DNA from 2 places in the Pseudomonas sp. NPDC089554 genome. Region 1 is predicted to be linked to the other one. Evidence: predicted binding sites of a transcription regulator. Region 1 holds the regulator's gene; the other holds the start of a gene.
What was found. The regulator sigma-54, encoded in region 1, starts transcription at its own class of promoters, with help from an activator protein. The targets are predictions, from matches to a motif close to ANTGGCATNNANNTTGCTNT.

Region 1 (10,557 bases):
GCGATATTGTCGAAGTAGGCGTAAACTTTGTACGTGTCGCCGCTCGGGTTGGCCGACAGCCCACTGACCCGCAGGGCCAGCAGCAACAGCGCCAGAACCCCGGCCAGGAGGAACAGGCCGACACCGATTTCCAGGGTGCGGTTTTGCATCAGAAATCTCCAAACATCAAGGCGGTCAGAATAAAGTCCAGACCCAGGACTGCCAATGAGGCATAGACCACGGTCTTGGTAGTGGCACGGCTGATCCCCTCGGAAGTGGGCTCACAGTCATACCCCTGGAATACGGCGATCCACGTCACCACGAACGCGAACACCAGGCTCTTGATCAAGCCGTTGACCACGTCGTTGGTGAACGACACGCTGTTCTGCATGTTGCCCCAGAACGAACCCTCGTAGACCCCAAGCCAGTCCACCGCCACCCAGGACCCACCCCAGATGCCGACCACGCTGAAGATCAGCGCCAGCAGCGGCAACGAGATGAAGCCCGCCCACAGGCGCGGCGCGACAATGTACTTGAGCGGGTCGACGCCGATCATTTCCAGGCTCGACAGTTGCTCGGTGGATTTCATATTGCCGATTTCGGCGGTCAGCGCGGAACCGGCGCGGCCAGCGAACAGCAAGGCAGTGACCACCGGCCCCAACTCGCGCAGCAGGGTCAGCGCCACCATTTGCCCCACGGCCTGCTCCGAGCCGTACTTGGTGAGGATGCTGTAGCCCTGCAACGCCAGGACCATGCCGATGAACACCCCGGACACCACGATGATCGCCAGCGACAGCACACCCACCGAGTAAAGCTGCTTGACCAGCAACTGGAAGCTGCCACCGATGCCGCCACGTCCAGCCAGGGCGTGGAACAGGAACAGGCACGAGCGCCCCAGCACCGCGAGCACGTCGATGGCGGCGCGACCGAACAGGCGGATACGTTCGAGTAAGGATTTTCTGCGCATCAACGCGCCCCCAGCAGATCGGCGCGGTAGTCAGGCGCAGGAAAATGGAATGGCACCGGGCCGTCCGGGTCGCCCTTCATGAACTGGCGAATGCGCGGGTTGTCCGAGCCCATCAGTTCATCCGGCGTACCTTGCCCCAGCACCTGGCCATCGCCGACCACATAGATGTAGTCGGCAATGCTCGCCGTCTCCGCCAGGTCGTGGGACACCACGATGCTGGTGATGCCCAGGGCGTCGTTCAGCAGGCGAATCAGGCGCACCAGCACACCCATGGCGATCGGGTCCTGACCGACGAACGGCTCATCGTACATGAGGATCTGCGGGTCCAATGCAATCGCCCGGGCCAGCGCCACGCGGCGCTTCATGCCGCCGGAGAGCTCGTCGGGCATCAGGTCGATGGCGCCGCGCAGCCCCACGGCCTGCAGCTTCATCAGCACGATGTCGCGGATCATCTCGTCAGACAGCTGGGTGTGCACGCGCAGCGGGAACGCGACGTTCTCGAACACGTCGAGATCCGTGAACAACGCGCCGCTCTGGAACAGCACGCCCATCTGCTTGCGCGCGTCGAACAGGTCGCCGCGGGACAGGGTGGGCAGGTTCTGACCGGCCACCCAGACCTCGCCGCTGGCCGGGCGCAGTTGCGCGCCCATCAGGCGAAGCAGGGTCGTCTTGCCGCACCCGGAAGGCCCCATGATGCCGGTGACCTTGCCTTTGGGTATGCGTATGTCGACGTTGCTGAAAATGCTGCGCGAACCGCGTTTGAAGGTGACACCCTTCAACTCGACCGCGTAGGCGCTATCCGAACTCATCTAGACTCCTTGCAATGCAGCCTCGCTATAGGGACGCCGGCCCTCATCATGAAGGCACACGCACCCCTGGCGGGCTGGATAGCGGCGAACTATAGCACCGCAGGCAGGTGCGCCCCAAGGTCATTGGCCGCGCTATTCAGGCCAGGGACAGGTATAGATATGTAACCACCCACGACAACTGAAAAGGTGAGGCTTTCACACATTGCCGTTATAATCGGCACCTTTTTATCAGGCATTGCTTTTTCGACATGAGCCAATCCAGCGAGCTGATCCAATCCGCCCAGCGCACCCTGCGCCTGGAACTCGAAGCCGTAGAGGGCCTGCTGCCCCGCATCGACGACCAGTTCGTCAAGGCCTGCGAGCTGATCCTGGCCAGCAAGGGCCGCGTCGTCGTGGTCGGCATGGGCAAGTCCGGGCACATCGGCAACAAGATCGCCGCCACCCTGGCCAGCACCGGCACCCCGGCATTCTTCGTGCACCCGGCCGAAGCCAGCCATGGCGACATGGGCATGATCACCCGCGACGATGTCATCCTGGCCCTGTCCAACTCCGGCAGTACTGCAGAAATCGTCACCCTGCTGCCGCTGATCAAACGCCTGGGCATCCAGATGATCAGCCTGACCGGCAACCCGGACTCCGCCCTGGCCCAGGCCGCCGAGGTCAACCTCGACGCCCGCGTGGCCCATGAAGCCTGCCCGCTGAACCTCGCCCCGACCTCCTCCACCACCGCGGCCCTGGTGCTCGGCGACGCACTGGCCATCGCCCTGCTGGAGGCGCGCGGCTTCACCGCCGAGGACTTCGCCTTCTCGCACCCCGGTGGCGCCCTGGGCCGCCGCCTGCTGCTGAAGGTCGAGAACGTCATGCACAGCGGTGCCGAGTTGCCGCAGGTTCTACGCGGCACCCTGCTCAAGGACGCGTTGCTGGAAATGTCGCGCAAGGGCCTGGGCATGACCGTGGTAATGGAAGCCGACGGCAAGCTGGCCGGGGTATTCACTGACGGCGACCTGCGCCGCAGCCTGGACCGCAACATCGATGTACACAAGACACTCATCGACGAAGTCATGACCGTCCATGGCAAGACTGCCCGCGCCGAGATGCTCGCCGCCGAGGCACTGAAGATCATGGAGGACCACAAGATCAGCGCGCTGGTGGTGGTCGACCGGGACGACCGGCCGACCGGCGCCCTGAACATGCACGACTTGCTGCGCGCCGGAGTGATGTGAATGAACCAGGACCTGTTGCAACGCGGCAAGGCCATCAAGCTGGCGGTGTTCGACGTCGACGGCGTGCTCACCGACGGTCGCCTGTACTTCCTCGAGGACGGCAGCGAATTCAAGACCTTCAATACCCTCGATGGCCAGGGCATCAAGATGCTCATGGCCTCGGGCGTGACCACCGCGATCATCAGCGGGCGCAAGACCCCGGTGGTCGAACGCCGGGCGAAGAACCTCGGCATCCCGCACCTGTTCCAGGGTCGCGAGGATAAACTGGTGGTGCTCGATGGCCTACTCGCCGAACTGGGCCTGAGCTACGAGCAGGTCGCCTACCTCGGTGACGACCTGCCCGACCTGCCGGTGATTCGCCGTGTCGGCCTGGGCATGGCCGTCGCCAGCGCAGCCAGCTTCGTTCGCCAGCACGCCCACGGCATTACCCAGGCCCGCGGTGGCGAAGGTGCCGCGCGCGAGTTCTGCGAACTTATCATGCAGGCCCAGGGCACCCTGGACGCTGCCAACGCCAATTACCTGTAGGGCCTCACATGTTCAGCAAGAAATTGCGCAACTTCGTGCTGCTGGGCGCCATCGCCGCGCTGCTGGTAGCGGTCGGCTACTGGAACATCAGCCCCGAAAGCTTCATGGACAAGCCAGTGGTGCAGGCCGACGACAACGCCATCGACTACTATGCGATCAATGCCCATAGCGTGCAGTTCCTGCCCGACGGCAAGCTGCAGTACGAGATGACCGCAGACAAGGTCGAGCACATGAAGGTCAGCGAGGTCACCCTGGTGACCAAGCCGGACCTGCACATGTACCGTGGCACCCAGTACCCCTGGCACGTGCAGAGCGCGCGCGCCGAGGTGAACCCGGATGGCACCGAGGTGGAGCTGATCGACGACGTGCGGGTCACCCGCACCGACGAAAAACAGCGAAATACCTTGATTACCACCACCCGCATGACCGTGTTCCCGCAGAAGCAATATGCGCAGACCGAGCAAGCCGTTAGAATCGACGGCGCCGGTGGCACGACTACGGGCAAAGGAATGAAAGCCTATTTGAAAGACGGCAGGATGGACCTGCTGTCCAACGTAAGAGGACAGTATGAGGCTCGTTAACACCCTCCCCCTTTTGCTCAGCCTGAGCGCAGCACTGGGAAGCGCGAGCGCCTTCGCCCTGCCGACCGACCGTGACCAGCCGATCCGCATCCAGGCGGACAACGCCCACCTTGACGACAAGCAGGGCGTGGCCACCTATACGGGCGACGTGATCATCACCCAGGGTTCCATGATGATCAAAGGCAACACCGTGACCATGACCCGCGCCGCCTCCGGCGACATCGACGTGGTGACCTCGGTGGGCAACCTGGCCTACTTCGAGCAGCAGCAGAGCGCCGCCAAGCCCGACAAGATGAAAGGCTGGGCCGTGACCATCCAGTACCAGGCGCAGAAAGAAATGGTGATCCTCACCGACCGCGCCAAGGTCGAGAACGAAGGCAACACCACCGAAGGCGAGAAAATCGTCTACAACACCAAGACCCAGGTGGCGACCGCAGGTCGTGGTGGCAACGTGACCGCACCGCGTCAGCGTATCGACATGGTGATCCAGCCGAAGAAGAAGGCCGAGTAAATGGCAACCCTCAAAGCGCAACACCTGGCCAAGAGCTACAAGGGCCGCCAGGTCGTCCGCGACGTCAGCCTGTCAATCGACAGCGGCCAGATCGTCGGCCTGCTCGGCCCCAACGGGGCCGGCAAGACCACCTGTTTCTACATGATCGTCGGCCTGGTCCAGGCCGACCAGGGCCGCGTACTGATCGACAGCGACGACGTCAGCCACAAGCCCATGCACGGCCGCGCGCGCGCCGGTATCGGCTACCTGCCCCAGGAAGCGTCGATCTTCCGCAAGCTGTCGGTGGCCGACAACATCATGGCGATCCTTGAAACCCGCAAGGAACTGGATCGCGAGGGCCGGCGCCAGGAGCTGGAAAGCCTGCTGCAGGAATTCCACATCAGCCACATCCGCGACAACCTCGGCATGAGCCTGTCCGGCGGCGAACGGCGCCGCGTGGAAATCGCCCGCGCCCTGGCCACCGCACCGAAGTTCATCCTGCTGGACGAACCCTTCGCCGGTGTCGACCCAATCTCCGTGGGCGACATCAAGCAGATCATCCACCACCTCAAGGCCAAAGGCATCGGTGTGCTCATCACCGACCACAACGTGCGCGAGACCCTGGACATCTGCGAAACCGCCTACATTGTCAACGATGGCCAACTGATCGCCGAAGGCGATTCCGAGTCCATCCTGGCCAACCAGTTGGTCAAGGAGGTTTACCTGGGCCACGAGTTCCGACTCTGACCCAGGCCAACCTGGAGCACTGCATCAAGCTGGCAAAGCCTCGCGCAAGAGGCTTAATTGTTACAGGGTCTAGGCAAGCGCCGCAATTTCAGGCATATAACTTGCTTAAATTCGGCGCCTTAGCGCCCTGTAGTAGATGGCACATGCGTGCCGGCGAACAAGGTATTAAGTTCCAGCCATGAAACCATCGCTCGTCCTAAAAATGGGCCAGCAACTGACGATGACCCCGCAGTTGCAACAGGCCATCCGTCTGCTCCAGCTCTCTACCCTGGACCTCCAGCAGGAAATCCAGGAAGCGCTGGAGTCGAACCCGATGCTCGAACGTCAGGAAGACGGCGACGATTTCGACAACAGCGACCCGATGGCCGAGAACGGCGACAGCAAGCCGGTTGCCGAAACCCAGGAGAGCAGCTTCCAGGAAACCAGTAGCAGCAACACGGAAACCCTGGAGGAAGGCGAATGGAACGAGCGCATTCCCAACGAACTCCCCGTCGACACCGCCTGGGAAGACATCTACCAGACCAGCGCCAGCAGCCTGCCCAGTAACGATGACGACGAGTGGGATTTCACCACCCGCACGTCCGCCGGGGAAAGCCTGCAAAGCCACCTGCTGTGGCAGCTGAACCTGGCACCGATGTCCGATACCGATCGCCTGATCGCCGTTACCCTGATCGACAGTATCAACAACCAGGGCTACCTGGACGACACCCTCGAAGAGATCTGCGAAGGCTTCGACCCGGAGCTGGATATCGAACTCGACGAAGTCGAAGCAGTACTGCACCGTATCCAGCAGTTCGAGCCAGCAGGTGTCGGCGCGCGCAACCTGGGCGAGTGCCTGCTCCTGCAACTGCGCCAGCTGCCCAGGAGCACCCCGTGGATGGCCGACGCCCAGCGCCTGGTCACCGACTTCATCGACCTGCTCGGCAGCCGCGACTACAGCCAGCTGATGCGGCGCATGAAGCTCAAGGAAGACGAGCTGCGCCAGGTCATCGAACTGGTGCAGAGCCTGAACCCGCGCCCAGGTTCGCAGATCGAGTCCAGCGAGCCGGAGTACGTCGTCCCCGACGTCATCGTGCGCAAGGACAGCGACCGCTGGCTGGTTGAGCTCAACCAGGAGGCAGTCCCACGCCTGCGCGTGAACCCGCAGTACGCCGGGTTCGTGCGCCGTGCCGACACCAGCGCCGACAACACCTTCATGCGCAACCAGTTGCAGGAAGCGCGCTGGTTCATCAAGAGCCTGCAAAGCCGCAACGAGACGCTGATGAAGGTCGCGACCCAGATCGTCGAGCACCAGCGCGGCTTCCTCGACCATGGCGACGAGGCCATGAAGCCTCTCGTGCTGCATGACATCGCCGAGGCAGTGGGCATGCACGAGTCGACCATTTCCCGGGTCACCACGCAGAAGTACATGCACACGCCGCGTGGCATCTACGAGCTGAAATACTTTTTCTCCAGCCACGTCAGCACCGCCGAAGGCGGCGAATGCTCGTCCACGGCCATTCGCGCGATCATCAAGAAACTGGTTGCCGCGGAAAATGCGAAAAAGCCATTGAGTGACAGCAAGATCGCTGGTTTACTGGAAGCACAAGGCATTCAGGTCGCCCGTCGCACCGTCGCCAAGTACCGCGAGTCCCTCGGCATCGCACCGTCGAGTGAACGCAAGCGATTGATGTAGCCCCTGGATGTGCCACAGCGTTTCAGTGGCAGGCGCAATACCTGCCTCTTTATGCACGGGCAACAAAGGAGAAGCTGTATGCAAGTCAACATCAGTGGACACCATGTAGAAGTCACCCAGCCGCTGCGTGAGTACGTTCTTGAAAAACTCGCTCGCGTGGAAGGCCACTTCGACAAGATCACCAACGTGCAGGTCATCCTGACGGTCGAGAAGTTGCAACAGAAGGTCGAAGCGACCTTGCAAATTCCCGGCGGCGAAGTGGTTGCGAACGCCGAAGATAAAGACATGTATGCAGCGATCGACGCCTTGGCCGACAAGCTCGACCGCCAACTGAAAAAACACAAGGAAAAACAGCAGAGCCTGTTGCAAGGTGCAGCAGCCCGCTGATACCCCTCATCCATGATCCGACTTGAAACCATCCTGACCCCCGGCCGTTCCCTGGTGAACGTTCCGGGGGTCACTAGTAAGAAAAAGGCTTTGGAAATCGTTGCCAAGGCGATCATCAAGGAAGTCCCCGAGCTCGACGAGCAGGACGTCTTCGAGAAATTGATCGCGCGCGAGAAACTCGGTTCTACCGGTTTCGGCAACGGCATTGCCATCCCCCATTGCCGGCTCGAAGGCTGCAATTCGCCAGTCAGCGCCTTGCTGCACCTGGATGCCGCCATCGACTACGATGCCATCGACGGCGCGCCCGTGGACCTGCTGTTCGTCCTGCTGGTGCCGGAAGCAGCCACCGATGCACACCTTGAACTGCTGCGTCAGATCGCCAGCATGCTCGATCGCAAGGAGGTCCGTGATCGCCTGCGTGCCGCCGACAGCAGCGAGGCCCTTTACCAGGTAGTCCTGGACGCACAGAACGAGCACTGAACATGCGCCTGATCATCGTCAGCGGCCGGTCCGGCTCCGGCAAGAGCACCGCGCTCGATGTCCTGGAAGACAACGGCTTCTACTGCATCGACAACCTGCCCGCTGGGCTGTTGCCGCAGCTGGCGGAGAGTGCGCTGCTCAATACCGAGCTGCTGCAACCGAAAGTCGCCGTGTCGATCGATGCGCGCAACCTGCCAAGCCACCTGACGCGCTTCCCCGAACTGCTCGAGGAAGCCCGGGCGCGGCATATCCAATGCGACGTGCTGTACCTGGATGCTGATGAAGACACCTTGCTCAAGCGCTTCTCGGAAACCCGTCGGCGTCACCCGCTGACCAATTCCGACCGATCGCTCGCCGAGGCCATCCGTGTCGAAAGCGAACTGCTCGGGCCGATCGCCGACCTGGCAGACCTGAAGATCGACACCACCAGCCTCAACCTCTACCAGTTGCGTGACTCGATCAAACTGCGCCTGCTCAACCAGCCTGAACCCGGCACCGCCTTCCTGGTGGAATCGTTCGGTTTCAAGCGCGGCATGCCCATCGACGCCGACCTGGTATTCGACGTACGCTGCCTGCCCAACCCCTACTGGAAGCCGGAACTGCGTGAGCATTCCGGCCTCGATCAGCCGGTGATCGACTACCTGGCCGCGCAGCCGGATGTCGAGGAAATGTTCCAGGACATTTCCAGCTACTTGCTCAAATGGTTGCCCCGCTTCGCCGCCAGCAACCGCGCCTATGTCACCATCGCCATCGGTTGCACCGGCGGTCACCATCGCTCGGTGTACATCACCGAACGCCTTGGCCAACTGCTGCAACCCACACTGAAAAACGTCCAGGTCCGCCACCGCGACCTCTAGCCCACAGGATCCACCCCACGATGCCCGCCCGCGAAATCACCATCATCAACAAGCTAGGCCTGCATGCCCGGGCGGCAGCCAAGTTCGTCGGCGTGGCCGGCCGCTTTCCCTGCCAGGTCAGGGTGGGTCGCGCACCGGACAAACTGGTCGATGGCAAGAGCATCATGGCGGTGATGATGCTGGCGGCAGGCAAGGGTACCCAGGTGCACCTGTATACCGAGGGCGAACAGGAAAACGACGCCCTCGAAGCGCTGGTGGCGCTTATCAACAACTATTTCGACGAAGGCGAGTAAGTGACCGCTGCGCGAGCCCTCAGGACAGCGCGTTATCCATCGCCATCATCAGGCAGAAACCGACACACAGCCCGAGACTGGCTAGCCGGTGATTACCGTTGCTGCGCGACTCGGGAATGATCTCCTGGGTTACCACCAGCAACATGGCACCCCCCGCGCAGGCCAGGCCCAGCGGCAACAGCAGCTCGGCGATGTTCACCAGCCAGGCGCAAAGCACCGCCGCCAGCGGCTCTACCAACCCCGACGCAGCACCGATCAGGAAGGCCCTGAACCTCGGCATTCCCGCGCCCGCCAACACCAACGCAATGACCAGGCCTTCGGGCACATCCTGCAGGGCAATGCCCATGGCCAAGCTGTCGGCATCGGGCATGCCGCCCCCAGCGGAAACGCCAATGGCCATTCCTTCCGGAATGTTGTGGGCGATGATGGCCGCGACGAACAACCAGATCCGCGCGGCAATCACCGGCTGGCTGGCATTTGCGACCAGGGCCTCTGGCGAAGCGCCAGAGACCTTCAAATCGACCAGGAACAGGCACAGCGCACCGCACAACAGCCCGGCACTGACCAGCCCGGCAGCGCCCCAGTCACTGAAACCGATGGCCTGGGCCGCACCCAAGCCGGGAATGATCAAAGAGAATGCCGTGGCCGCCAGCATTACCCCGGCGCCGAAGCCCAGCAGGGTATCGGCCAGCGCCACCGGCATGTTGCGAATCACCAGTACCGGTACCGCGCCCAGCGCCGTGCCCAACGCACACAATGCACCGCCCTCCAACGCGCGCAGCATGCGCGGCGTCAGGTCCAGCCAGTCGATGCCCCGCGCCACCAACAGCGCGGTACCGACCAGCAACAGCAAAGTCCCAAGCGCCTGACGGAACAGGCGCACACTGCTGACAGACATCACCGCTGAGCGCATACCAGATCAGCTCACTTCAAGGCTTCGAGGTAACGACGTTCCACTTCGGCCCAGTCGACGACGTTGTAGAAGGCGCCGATGTATTCCGGACGACGGTTCTGGTACTTCAGGTAATAGGCGTGCTCCCAGACGTCGAGGCCGAGAATCGGCGTGTTGCCGTTCATCAGCGGGCTGTCCTGGTTACCGCTGCTTTCCACCACCAGGGTCTTGGCCGGGGTCACGCTGAGCCACGCCCAGCCGCTGCCGAAACGTGACAGTGCGGCCTTGGTAAAAGCCTCCTTGAAGCTGTCGAAACCACCCAGCTGAGCGTCGATGGCTTGGGCCACCTGGCCTTGAGGCTGACCGCCGCCCTTGGGCGACATCACTGTCCAGAACAAGGTGTGGTTGGCGTGACCGCCGCCCTGGTTGATGACCGCGCCCTGGAGTTTTTCAGGCAGCTGCTTGACCGCTGCCACCAACTTCTCGACCGGCCACTCGGCCCACTCGGTGCCCTCGACGGCGGCGTTGAGGTTGTTGATGTAGGTCTGATGGTGCTTGGTGTGGTGGATCTCCATGGTCTGAGTATCGATGTGCGGCTCCAGCGCATCGTAGGCGTAGGGCAATGCAGGCAAGGTATGGGGCATGTCAGTGG
Region 2 (10,557 bases), on a different contig from region 1:
AAGGCCCTGCGTTTCGTCGCCCGTAACGACGGCGGCCGGGTCACCATCGCGGTCGAGCCGCCGATCGCCAGCGTGCGCATCGACAACCAGGTCAAGGCGGTCGCCTCCAAGCAGTGCACCGGCGATGTGCGCTACAACCCGGTGCCACAGGCCGACGGCGTGAGCGTTACGGTCAGCGGCCAGCTGGGCGATGGTTGCAACTCGCAGACCTACCTGGCGCTGCTCGACCACCCGACCTATGCCGCAGGCGCCGTAAGGGCGATCTGGAACGAGCTGGGCGGCACCATCCAGGGCAGCGACCGCATCGAGAACGTACCCAAGAGCGCGCGCCTTCTGGCCCGCGCCTTCTCGCCAGACCTGGTGGAAGTGATCCGCGACATCAACAAGTACAGCAACAACACCATGGCCCAGCAGCTGTTCCTGAGCCTTGGCGCGCAGTTCCGCACCGACGCCGATGGCGACGATGCCCGCGCCGCCCAGCGTGTGGTACGCCAGTGGATGGCCAAGAAAGGCATCACCTCGCCGCACCTGGTGATGGAAAACGGTTCGGGGCTTTCACGGGCCGAGCGGGTCAGTACCCGCGAGATGGCAGCGCTGCTGCAAGCTGCCTGGAAGAGCCCATACGCGGCCGAGTTCATCAGCTCCATGCCGCTGGTGGGCATGGACGGCACCATGCGCAAGCGCTTGAAACGCACCGCCATGACCGGCGAAGCGCACATCAAGACCGGCACGCTGAACACCGTGCGCGCCATCGCTGGCTTCAGCCGCGACAGCAACGGCAACACCTGGGCGGTGGCGGCGATCCTCAACGACCCGAAACCCTGGGGCGCCTCGCAGGTGCTCGACCAGGTGCTGCTGGACCTGTATCGCCAGCCCAAGGTGGGTGGCAGCACTGTTGGTGTGGTGCCGTGATCCAGACCTAATCGGTTGACTTTGTAGGAGCGGGCTTGCCCGCGAACCAGACACCGCGGTGCATGGCACCGGCGAAGCCGGTGTTCGCGGCGGTTCGGCGCCCCGACAAGCCCTACGCATCGATCGTACCGTTCTGAAGAACACCGCAAATTCTGTACTGTGTTGCAGGTCTTAGGGCAGTTCCGCCTCGACCCTGTCGCGCCCGGCCTGCTTGGCCGCATACACCCCAGCATCGGCACGCAGCAGCAGCGCATCGGCGCCCTCCCCCGGGCGCCAGCCTGCTACGCCAAAGCTCGCGGTAACCCGGCCGACGCCCTCCACCGGCACACTGCGCAACCCTTGCCACAACTCCAGCGCCAACGAGCGTGCCTGCTCGGCATCGGTGCCCGGGCACAACACCATGAACTCCTCGCCGCCCAGGCGGCAGAACACATCGGTGCGCCGCAGCCGCTGGCCGATACGCTGGCACAGGCTGCGCAGCACATGGTCGCCCACGGCATGGCCGAACTGGTCGTTGATACTCTTGAAGTGGTCGATATCCAGCATGATCACCGCAAGGTCCAGCTTGTCACGCTGTGCCCGCTCCAGCTCGGTACGCAGGCGCTCCTGGAAATAGCGGCGGTTGTGGATGCCGGTCAGGGCATCAGTGATCGACAGCGCCCGCAACTCCTCCTCCACCCGCTTGAGGTCGGAGATGTCAGTGAGGTAGCCGTGCCATAGCGTGCAGCCAGCCTCGCCCACTTCTGGCGTCGCCTCGCCACGCACCCACCGCAAGCCTGCCCGGGGCAAACACACCCGGTACTCTTCACGCCAGGGGGTCAAATGCTCGGCGGACGTTTGCACCGAGCGACGTACACGTTCCAGGTCATCGGGGTGGATGCGTTCGAACACCGTCGAGGCATCTTCGCGCAGTTGCTGCAGATCGACCTCGTAGATGTCGTGCAACCCCTGGCTGGCATAAGGGAAACAGGAGCGTCCATCGGTATCCAGGCGGTACTGGTAGATACCGCCCGGCACCTCGGCGCTCAGCTTCTCCAGCAGGCGGTCCCGGGCCTCAAGGGCCTCATGCACCCGGCGTCGCTCAGTGACATCGATGCAAATCGCCAGGTAACCCACCCACAACCCCTGCTCGTCGAGCACGGCGGTGACCAGCATGTTGGCCAGCAGTTGGCTGCCATCCTTGCGCACGAGGGTCCATTCGCCCGGCTCGCCGCCGGCTTCCTGTACGGTTTCGGCAAACATCGCCTGGCCCCCGGCGATCTCGCGTCCATAGCGCAGGCTCAGGGCATGCGCGCGCTGGTGCAGTTCCTCGGGCAGCACCAGGTGTTCGAGGGTCAGATGGCCCAGGGCTTCGTTGGCCGAGTAGCCGAGCATCCGCTCGGCACCGGCATTGAAGGTACTGATGACGCCGCGCAGGCTGGTGGCGATGATCGCCACCTGGGTAGCGGCCTCGAGCACGCTGTGCAGTTGGTTGTGGGTCTCGCGCAGCGATTGCTCGCTGACCCGCAGCTCGGCAGTACGCTGCTCGACCAGGGTCAGGGCCCGCTGGCGCTGGCTGAACAGGCTGTACAACAACGCACTGAGCATCACGCTCAACAGCCCGCCGAGCAAGGTCACCGTGAGCATCGCCGAAGAACGGTTGGCCTGCAGGAACGCCTGGCTGGGACGAATATCGAGCTGGTAACGATGGTCGGCCAGGTGCAGCAGGTGACGGCTCTGCAGCGCCAGCGGCGCTGCCGGATTGCGTGAGTCGTACAGCACCTCATGGCCAATGCCGTCGGACAAATCGACGATGCGCACCACCAAGTTGTCATCGGCGCTGGTCGGCAGGCCTTCGGCGATCAACTGGTGCATGCTGAGCAACGCCATGACATAACCGGACGGCGGGCCATTGGCCTTCGCCTCGCTGAACAAGGGCGCGACCACCAGCAAGCCGCGGGTGTAGGCCGGCTCAACGTTGATCATGTCCAGCGGTACCGAGACCGCCATGCTGCCCGGGGTGCTTGCACGCAACAGCGCTTGTTCACGCTGGGGCTGGCTACGCAGGTCGAAGCCGTAGGGTTGTTTTTCCTGGTGCGTGGCCTGGGTATAGAGCACCGGGTAGTAGTAGTCGCGCTGCGGCGCCGGCTGCCAGCGGCCCTGTTCGTCGTGGTCGCGGATCTGGTAGGGCTGCCCGAGCCTGGCACTGGCCTGGCGCTCGAAGGCCTCGCGCTGTCCGGCCTCGACCCGTGGCGCCCAGGAATAGGCCTGGGTACGGTGCAGCAAGGGCCGCGCGTAGCCATCGAACTCGGCTGGCGTGATTTCGCTGGAATAGCTGAAAAAGCGCCTCAGCCCATCCAGGCGCTGGGCTTGATCCTCGAAGCGTTCGGCGATTCGACTGTAGCGCTCATTGGCCAGCAGCTCGAAGCGCTGGCGCAGTTGCTGCTGGTAGAAACCCTCAGCAGCAAAGCCCAGTGCCGCAGTCAGCAAACCGCCGGCGCAGAGCGCGACCAAGGCCACGCCCTGCGCCGACAGCTCCTCGCTGACCAGACCGAACATCTTCGCGCGCACGCCATGTTTCGCCATAAAGCATTCTCGTCACATCAGCGTCCTGCGAATTGTCCGGCCCTGTACGGGTTATAGCTATTAGCCATTAGCCCCGCAACACTAGGCGTCGGCTTAACGCAGTTGCAGGCGCCAGGCCCGGTGTATACGGCTGTTGCGGGCGAAGTCCGGGTCCAGGGACTGCGCGCTGATTTCCTCCACCGCATAGCGTGCCTGCAAATGCTCATCGAGCTGGAACTTGCGGAAGTTGTTGGAGAAGTACAGCACCCCCCCCGGCGCCAGGCGCGCCATGGCCAGGTCGAGCAGTTGCACGTGGTCGCGCTGGACGTCGAACACCCCTTCCATGCGCTTGGAGTTGGAGAAGGTCGGCGGGTCGATGAAGATCAGGTCGAAGCTTTCCTGGGCGTTCTCCAGCCAAGCCATCACATCGCCCTGCTCCAGGCGGTTGCGCTCGGAGAAACCGTTGAGCGACAGGTTGCGCCGCGCCCAATCCAGGTAGGTTTTCGACAGGTCGACACTGGTGGTACTGCGCGCGCCGCCCTTGGCCGCATGCACGGTGGCCGTGGCGGTGTAGCAGAACAGGTTGAGGAAGCGCTTGCCCTCGGCCTCGCGCTGGATGCGCATGCGCATCGGGCGGTGGTCGAGGAACAGGCCGGTGTCGAGGTAGTCGGTGAGGTTGACCAGCAGCTTCACGCCACCTTCGCTGACCTCCTGGAACTGCCCCTGGGTGGCCTGGCGCTCGTACTGGCGCGTGCCGCTCTGGCGCTCGCGGCGCTTGAGCACTACACGCTGCGGGTCGATGCCCAGGGCCTGGGGAATGGCGGCCAAGGCGTCGAGCAGGCGGGCCTGGGCCTTGTCCGGGTCGATCGAGCGTGGCGCGGCGTATTCCTGAACGTGCACCCAATCCTGGTACAGGTCGACTGCCAGCGCGTACTCGGGCATGTCGGCATCGTACAGGCGGTAGCATGACACCTGCTCGCGACGCGCCCACTTGCCCAGCTGACGCAGGTTCTTCTGCAGGCGGTTGGCGAACATCTGCGCGCCTTCGGACAGGCGCGCAGGCTCAGCGGCCATCGCGGCCTGAGGGCGGCTTTCGCCGTCGTCAGCGCCGGCAGCACGGCGCTCGCCGGTGACGAATTGGTCGGGTTGCACCTTGAACAGCAGCAGCTTGCACGGCAAGGCGCCGTTCCAGAAGGCGTACTGCTTGTGGCTGCGAATGCCCATGCGCTTGCCCAGCTCCGGTGCGCCGGTGAACACCGCCGCTTCCCAGCCCATGCAGGCCTGGCGCAGGCGCTCGCCAAGGTTCTGGTAGAGGTACAGCAGGCTCGCCTCGTCGCCCAGGCGCTCGCCATAGGGCGGGTTGCTGATGACCAGGCCTTTCTGGTTCTGGTCGGGGCGCGGCTCGAAGCTGGCCACCTCGCCCTGGTAGATCTTCACCCAATCGCCCAGCCCGGCGCGCTCGACGTTGTTGCGCCCCGGCTGGATCAAACGCGGGTCGGCCTCGTAGCCGCGGATCCACAGCGGTGGCTTGGCCAGGCCTGCCTGCGCACGGGCCTGGGCCTCGTCGTGAACCTTGCGCCACAGCGCCGGCACGTGGCCCTGCCACGCAGTGAAGCCCCAGCGCTCGCGCTTGAGGTTAGGGGCGATATCGGCGGCGATCATTGCCGCTTCTACCAGGAAAGTACCTACGCCGCACATCGGGTCGGCCAGGGCGCCGCCTTCGGCGGCGATGCGCGGCCAACCGGCGCGGATCAACACGGCAGCGGCGAGGTTTTCCTTGAGCGGTGCGGCGCCTTGCTGCAAGCGATAGCCGCGCTGGTGCAGGCTGTGGCCGGAGAGGTCAAGGGAGAGGATCGCCTCGCCGCGGTCCAGGCGCAGGTGAACACGCAGGTCCGGGTTGAGCTTGTCGACCGAGGGGCGCTGGCCTTCGCGGTTGCGCAGCTTGTCGACGATCGCATCCTTGACCTTGAGCGCACCGAAATGGGTGTTGTCGATGCCCGAGCCGTGGCCACTGAACTCCACGGCCAGGGTGCCATCGGCGGCCAGGTGGTCCTGCCAGTCCACCGCGTGCACGCCGTCGTAGAGGTCGTCGGCGTTCTTCATGGTGAAGCGCTGGAGTACCAGCAACACGCGGTTGCCCAGGCGCGACCACAGGCACAGGCGGTAGGCGGTTTCCATGTCGGCCAGGCCGCGAATGGCTGAGGTGTGCTCACGCACATCCTCCAGGCCAAGCCCGCGGGCTTCTTCGGCCAGCAGGCCTTCAAGGCCCTTGGGGCAGGTGAGGTAGAGTTCGATACGGTCCGACATGAGCAAATCCAGGGCCTTGGGCCATGCAGTGGCAAGGCGGCGCACGCCCTGCCGATGTTTGCCCCGGCGCCCTTCCAACAGGCTTCAACCGGGGTGGCTCGCCAACTGGCGGCCGGGCCACCCGAGCGACAAACCTATCGAGTGAAAAGGCTTTGATCGTCGAGCAGTGTGAAAATTTCGTTGGTCGAGTGCCGCAAAATGACCCTTCGTCGTATTACTTCTTGTTACCACCATGGCCGCAAAAACGCTGGCCATTTGACGTCAATCGAGGCGAAACCCTGATCATAGCGGGCTGAACCCTGAATCGCCTGGTGTCTCATTTATTTACTTATCCTATGACCCTTGGAAACGTTACGTCCTTATGACAAATCGATCATTCACACTGTGACGCGCGGTGCGTTAGAACTCCTCTCAGGCCATCTCGCAACGAGTTGGCACTTTCCGCTCGCGACGCCGGCAGCGAGCGCAAAACCGGCAGAACGATTCTGCCCGGCCTCCCAGAGGCCGACGGGACATTACAGTCAACAAGTGAGGGCAACACCCTATGAGAAGACTTAAGCGTGATCCGTTGGAAAGAGCATATTCACGTGGCTACCAGTATGGGGTCACCGGTAAATCCCGCGAGCTTTGCCCCTTCAATTTGCCATCCGTTCGCCAGGCCTGGATCAACGGCTGGCGTGAAGGTCGCGGCGACAACTGGGACGGCATGACCGGCACCGCTGGCATCCATAGACTCAACGAAAATCACGCCGTTGGCTGAACGAGGACACTGAATTCGAGTCACCATGCGCGCCCTATCCGGGCGGCGGGCTGCGGCCCAGGGGCCCCATTCGGGGCCCTTTTTATTGCGTTCGATCAGCGTCCCGGCATTGCTGCAATGGCATCCACCGCTTCGCGAATCAGCGCCGGGCCTTTGTAGATGAAGCCGGAGTAAATCTGCACCAGGCTCGCGCCAGCGGCGATCTTCTCAGCCGCATGACGGCCCTCGGTGATGCCCCCCGCTGCGATGATCGGCAACTTGCCGGCCAACTCACCGGCCAATACCTTCACGATGTGCGTGCTCTTCTCCAGCACCGGCGCACCCGACAACCCACCCGCCTCGCCGCCGAACGGCAAGCCCTCTACTCCTTCGCGGCCCAGGGTGGTGTTGGTGGCGATCACTGCATCCATGCCCGATTCCAGCAGTGCCGAGGCCACCAGCGCGGTTTCCTCGTCGCTCATGTCCGGGGCGATCTTGATCGCCAGCGGTACGCGCTTGCCATACTCACCCGCCAATTGCTCGCGACGTTCGGCCAGGGCATCGAGCAGTTGCTTGAGCGAATCGCCGAACTGCAAGGTACGCAGGCCAGGGGTGTTGGGCGAGCTGACGTTGACGGTGATGTAGCTGGCGTCGTTGTAGACCTTTTCCAGGCAGATCAGGTAGTCGTCCTGGGCTCGCTCCACCGGGGTGTCGAAGTTCTTGCCGATATTGATACCCAGCACGCCGTCGTAGCGCGAGGCCCGTACCCGCGTCAGCAGGTGGTCCACACCCAGGTTGTTGAAACCCATGCGGTTGATGATCGCCGTCGCCTCAGGCAGGCGGAACAGGCGCGGCTTGGGGTTGCCCGGTTGCGCACGCGGCGTGACGGTGCCGATCTCGACGAAGCCGAAGCCCAGCTGGGCGAAGCCATCGATGGCCGCACCGTTCTTGTCCAGGCCTGCGGCCAGGCCCACGGGGTTGGCGAAGTTCAAGCCCATCACCGTCACCGGCAGCGAGGCCGGGCGCTTGCACAGCAGGCCATTGAGGCCCAGGCGGCCACCGGCGCCGATCAGGTCCAGGGACAGGTCGTGGGAGGTTTCCGGGGAAAGCTTGAACAATAGCTGGCGGGCCAGGGTATACATGGGCGGGCAAGACTCGGGGTGAGTGAGGGGTGCGATTATAGCCAGCGCGCCGCCTGGGGGACAGGGCCTTGGCATATGGGTTGCTTCGCCCTGGGTGCAGCCCGATCGGTACGGGCGAGGATTTTTCGTGAATACAGTTCCCCCCGCAGCACCCCTGGCCTGGGTCAACGGCAGCGATGCGCCGGAAAAACCCAGCCTGAATATCGGCTTCATGGCCCTCACCGATTGCGCTTCCGTGGTGGTCGCCGCCACCCAGGGCTTCGCCCAGCAATACGGCCTGACCCTCAACCTGCAGCGCCAGGCGTCGTGGTCCGGGCTGCGCGACAAGCTGGTCAGCGGCGAACTGGACGCCGCTCATTGCCTGTATGGCCTGGTCTACGCCGTGCACCTGGGCCTGGGCGGCGTGCCCGCCACCGACATGGCAGTGCTCATGGGCCTGAACCAGAATGCCCAGGCCATCAACCTTTCCCCCGCCCTGCAACGCAAGGGTGTGACCTGCCCTGAAGCACTGGCGAAACTGGCGCACCAGAATGGCGCGCGACTGACCTTCGCCCAGACCTTCCCCACCGGCACCCACGCCATGTGGCTGTACTACTGGCTGGCCAGCCAAGGTATCCACCCCCTGCACGATGTCGACAGCGTGGTGGTACCACCGGCGCAAATGGTCGCACACCTGCAAGCCGGGCGTATCGATGGCTTTTGCGTGGGCGAGCCGTGGTCGGCCGATGCCGTGGCCCAGGGCCAGGGCTTCACCCTGGCCACCAGCCAGTCGATCTGGCCGGACCACCCGGAGAAAGTGCTGGGCTGCGCCCGCGCCTTCGTCGAGCAATACCCCAATAGCGCACGCGCGCTGGTCAAAGCCATCCTGGCCGCCAGCCGCTTCATCGAGCAGAGCCCGGAAAACCGCCGCAGCACCGCGCAATTGCTCAGCGGCGCGGCCTACCTGGACCTGCCCGCCAGCAGCATCGAGCCGCGCCTGCTCGGCGACTACCACGATGGCCTGGGCAACCACTGGCAAGACCGCCACGCCTTGCGCCTGTTCGACCAAGGTCGCGCCAACCTGCCGTACCTGTCCGACGGCATGTGGTTCATGACTCAGTTCCGCCGTTGGGGCCTGTTGCGCGAAGACCCCGACTACCTGGCCGTGGCCACCGACGTGCAGCAGCTGACGCTGTACCGCGAGGCCGCCGAAGCGCTCGGCATACCCTGCAATGGCCCGGCCATGCGCAGCAGCCTGTTGATCGACGGCAGCCGCTGGGACGGTAGCGACCCCTATGGCTATGCCCGCAGTTTCCGCCTGCACGCCCTGGGCGATGCGGCTGATGCCCGTGTCGGTTCGTGAGGAGGCCCGTATGTTGCGCATCCTGTTGATCGACGACACCGAAAAGAAAGTCGGCCGCCTCAAAGCCGCGCTGATCGAGTCCGGCTTCGAAGTGATCGAAGCCCAAGGCCTGACCATCGACCTGCCCACCTGCGTCGAAACAGTGCGCCCGGACGTGGTGTTGATCGATACCGAGTCACCGGGCCGCGATGTAATGGAACAGGTGGTGCTGGTCAGCCGCGACCGGCCACGGCCGATCGTGTTGTTCACCGACGAACACGACCCCGGGGTGATGCGCCAGGCCATCCAGGCCGGGGTCAGTGCCTATATCGTCGAAGGTATCCATGCTGCACGCCTGCAACCGATACTCGATGTCGCCATGGCGCGCTTCGAGAGCGACCAGGCGCTGCGCGCGCAGCTGCTGGCCCGCGACCAGCAGTTGGCCGAGCGCAAGCGCATCGAGCAGGCCAAGGGCCTGTTGATGAAAATGAAGGATTGCAACGAGGAACAGGCCTACACCCTGATGCGTCGCCAGGCCATGAGCCGCCAGCAGAAGCTGGTGCAAGTGGCCGAGCAGATCATCGCCATGCACGAGATGCTCGGCTAGCCAAGGCATCTTGGCCCGCCTCTTGCTCAGCAATTCCCAGGTAGCCAACGGCGGTTGCCCCCATACCCCGACAAAGACGTCGCTCTCCCCTCCACGCTGGTGGACCGGGTAGCGGCGTCTTTTTCATTTGCGCCCCTGAAAACTAGGGCATGACTACCGTTGCAAGCCGCGCGAGGTGTTCGATGAATACGAGCTTCTGGAAATCCGGGCATGTGCCCACCCTGTTCGCCGCGTTCCTGTATTTCGACCTGAGCTTCATGGTCTGGTACCTGCTCGGCCCCATGGCGGTGCAGATTGCCGCCGACCTGCAACTGACCACCCAGCAACGCGGCCTGATGGTGGCCACGCCGATCCTGGCGGGCGCCGTGCTGCGCTTCGCCATGGGCATGCTGGTGGACCGCCTCTCGCCCAAGACCGCAGGCCTGATCGGCCAAGTGATCGTGATCGTCGCCCTGGCTTGCGCCTGGTTCATCGGCGTCAGCAGCTATGAGCAAGCGCTGCTGCTCGGCGTGTTCCTGGGCTTTGCCGGCGCCTCGTTCGCGGTGTCCTTGCCGCTGGCTTCGCAGTGGTATCCGCCCCAGCACCAGGGTAAAGCCATGGGGATCGCCGGTGCCGGCAACTCCGGCACGGTGTTCGCCGCCCTGCTGGCACCCGCCCTGGCGGCCGGCTTTGGCTGGAACAACGTGTTCGGCTTTGCGCTGATCCCGCTGGCATTGACCCTGGTGCTGTTCACCCTGATGGCACGCAACGCCCCGGAGCGTCCGAAGCCCAAGGCCATGGCCGACTACTTCAAGGCTCTGGGTGACCGTGACAGCTGGTGGTTCATGTTCTTCTACAGCGTCACTTTCGGCGGCTTCATCGGCCTGGCCAGCGCCCTGCCCGGCTACTTCAGCGACCAGTACGGCCTGAACCCGGTCACCGCCGGCTACTACACCGCCGCCTGCGTGTTCGCCGGCAGCCTGATGCGCCCCCTGGGCGGCGCCAT

Region 2: the regulator sigma-54 is predicted to act here: its motif matches at 7,712-7,731, upstream of ACQKPE_RS14490 (CmpA/NrtA family ABC transporter substrate-binding protein).

Annotation. Positions count from the first base shown of each region.
Region 1 covers NZ_JBNNVR010000070.1:2,334-12,890, forward strand. The annotation lists gene mlaD (outer membrane lipid asymmetry maintenance protein MlaD) at 1-149, opposite strand, end outside; gene mlaE (lipid asymmetry maintenance ABC transporter permease subunit MlaE) at 149-946, opposite strand; gene ACQKPE_RS18985 (ATP-binding cassette domain-containing protein) at 946-1,755, opposite strand; gene ACQKPE_RS18990 (KpsF/GutQ family sugar-phosphate isomerase) at 2,004-2,978, shown strand; gene ACQKPE_RS18995 (KdsC family phosphatase) at 2,979-3,503, shown strand; gene lptC (LPS export ABC transporter periplasmic protein LptC) at 3,512-4,084, shown strand; gene lptA (lipopolysaccharide transport periplasmic protein LptA) at 4,071-4,595, shown strand; gene lptB (LPS export ABC transporter ATP-binding protein) at 4,596-5,321, shown strand; gene ACQKPE_RS19015 (RNA polymerase factor sigma-54) at 5,500-6,996, shown strand; gene hpf (ribosome hibernation-promoting factor, HPF/YfiA family) at 7,075-7,383, shown strand; gene ptsN (PTS IIA-like nitrogen regulatory protein PtsN) at 7,396-7,863, shown strand; gene rapZ (RNase adapter RapZ) at 7,866-8,720, shown strand; gene ACQKPE_RS19035 (HPr family phosphocarrier protein) at 8,741-9,013, shown strand; gene ACQKPE_RS19040 (ZIP family metal transporter) at 9,033-9,926, opposite strand; gene ACQKPE_RS19045 (superoxide dismutase) at 9,938-10,549, opposite strand; gene ACQKPE_RS19050 (hypothetical protein) at 10,551-10,557, opposite strand, start outside.
Region 2 covers NZ_JBNNVR010000043.1:22,053-32,609, forward strand. The annotation lists gene dacB (D-alanyl-D-alanine carboxypeptidase/D-alanyl-D-alanine endopeptidase) at 1-912, shown strand, start outside; gene ACQKPE_RS14470 (sensor domain-containing diguanylate cyclase) at 1,084-3,477, opposite strand; gene rlmKL (bifunctional 23S rRNA (guanine(2069)-N(7))-methyltransferase RlmK/23S rRNA (guanine(2445)-N(2))-methyltransferase RlmL) at 3,571-5,763, opposite strand; gene rmf (ribosome modulation factor) at 6,308-6,523, shown strand; gene ACQKPE_RS14485 (quinone-dependent dihydroorotate dehydrogenase) at 6,619-7,644, opposite strand; gene ACQKPE_RS14490 (CmpA/NrtA family ABC transporter substrate-binding protein) at 7,772-8,986, shown strand; gene ACQKPE_RS14495 (ANTAR domain-containing response regulator) at 8,997-9,572, shown strand; gene ACQKPE_RS14500 (nitrate/nitrite transporter) at 9,755-10,557, shown strand, end outside.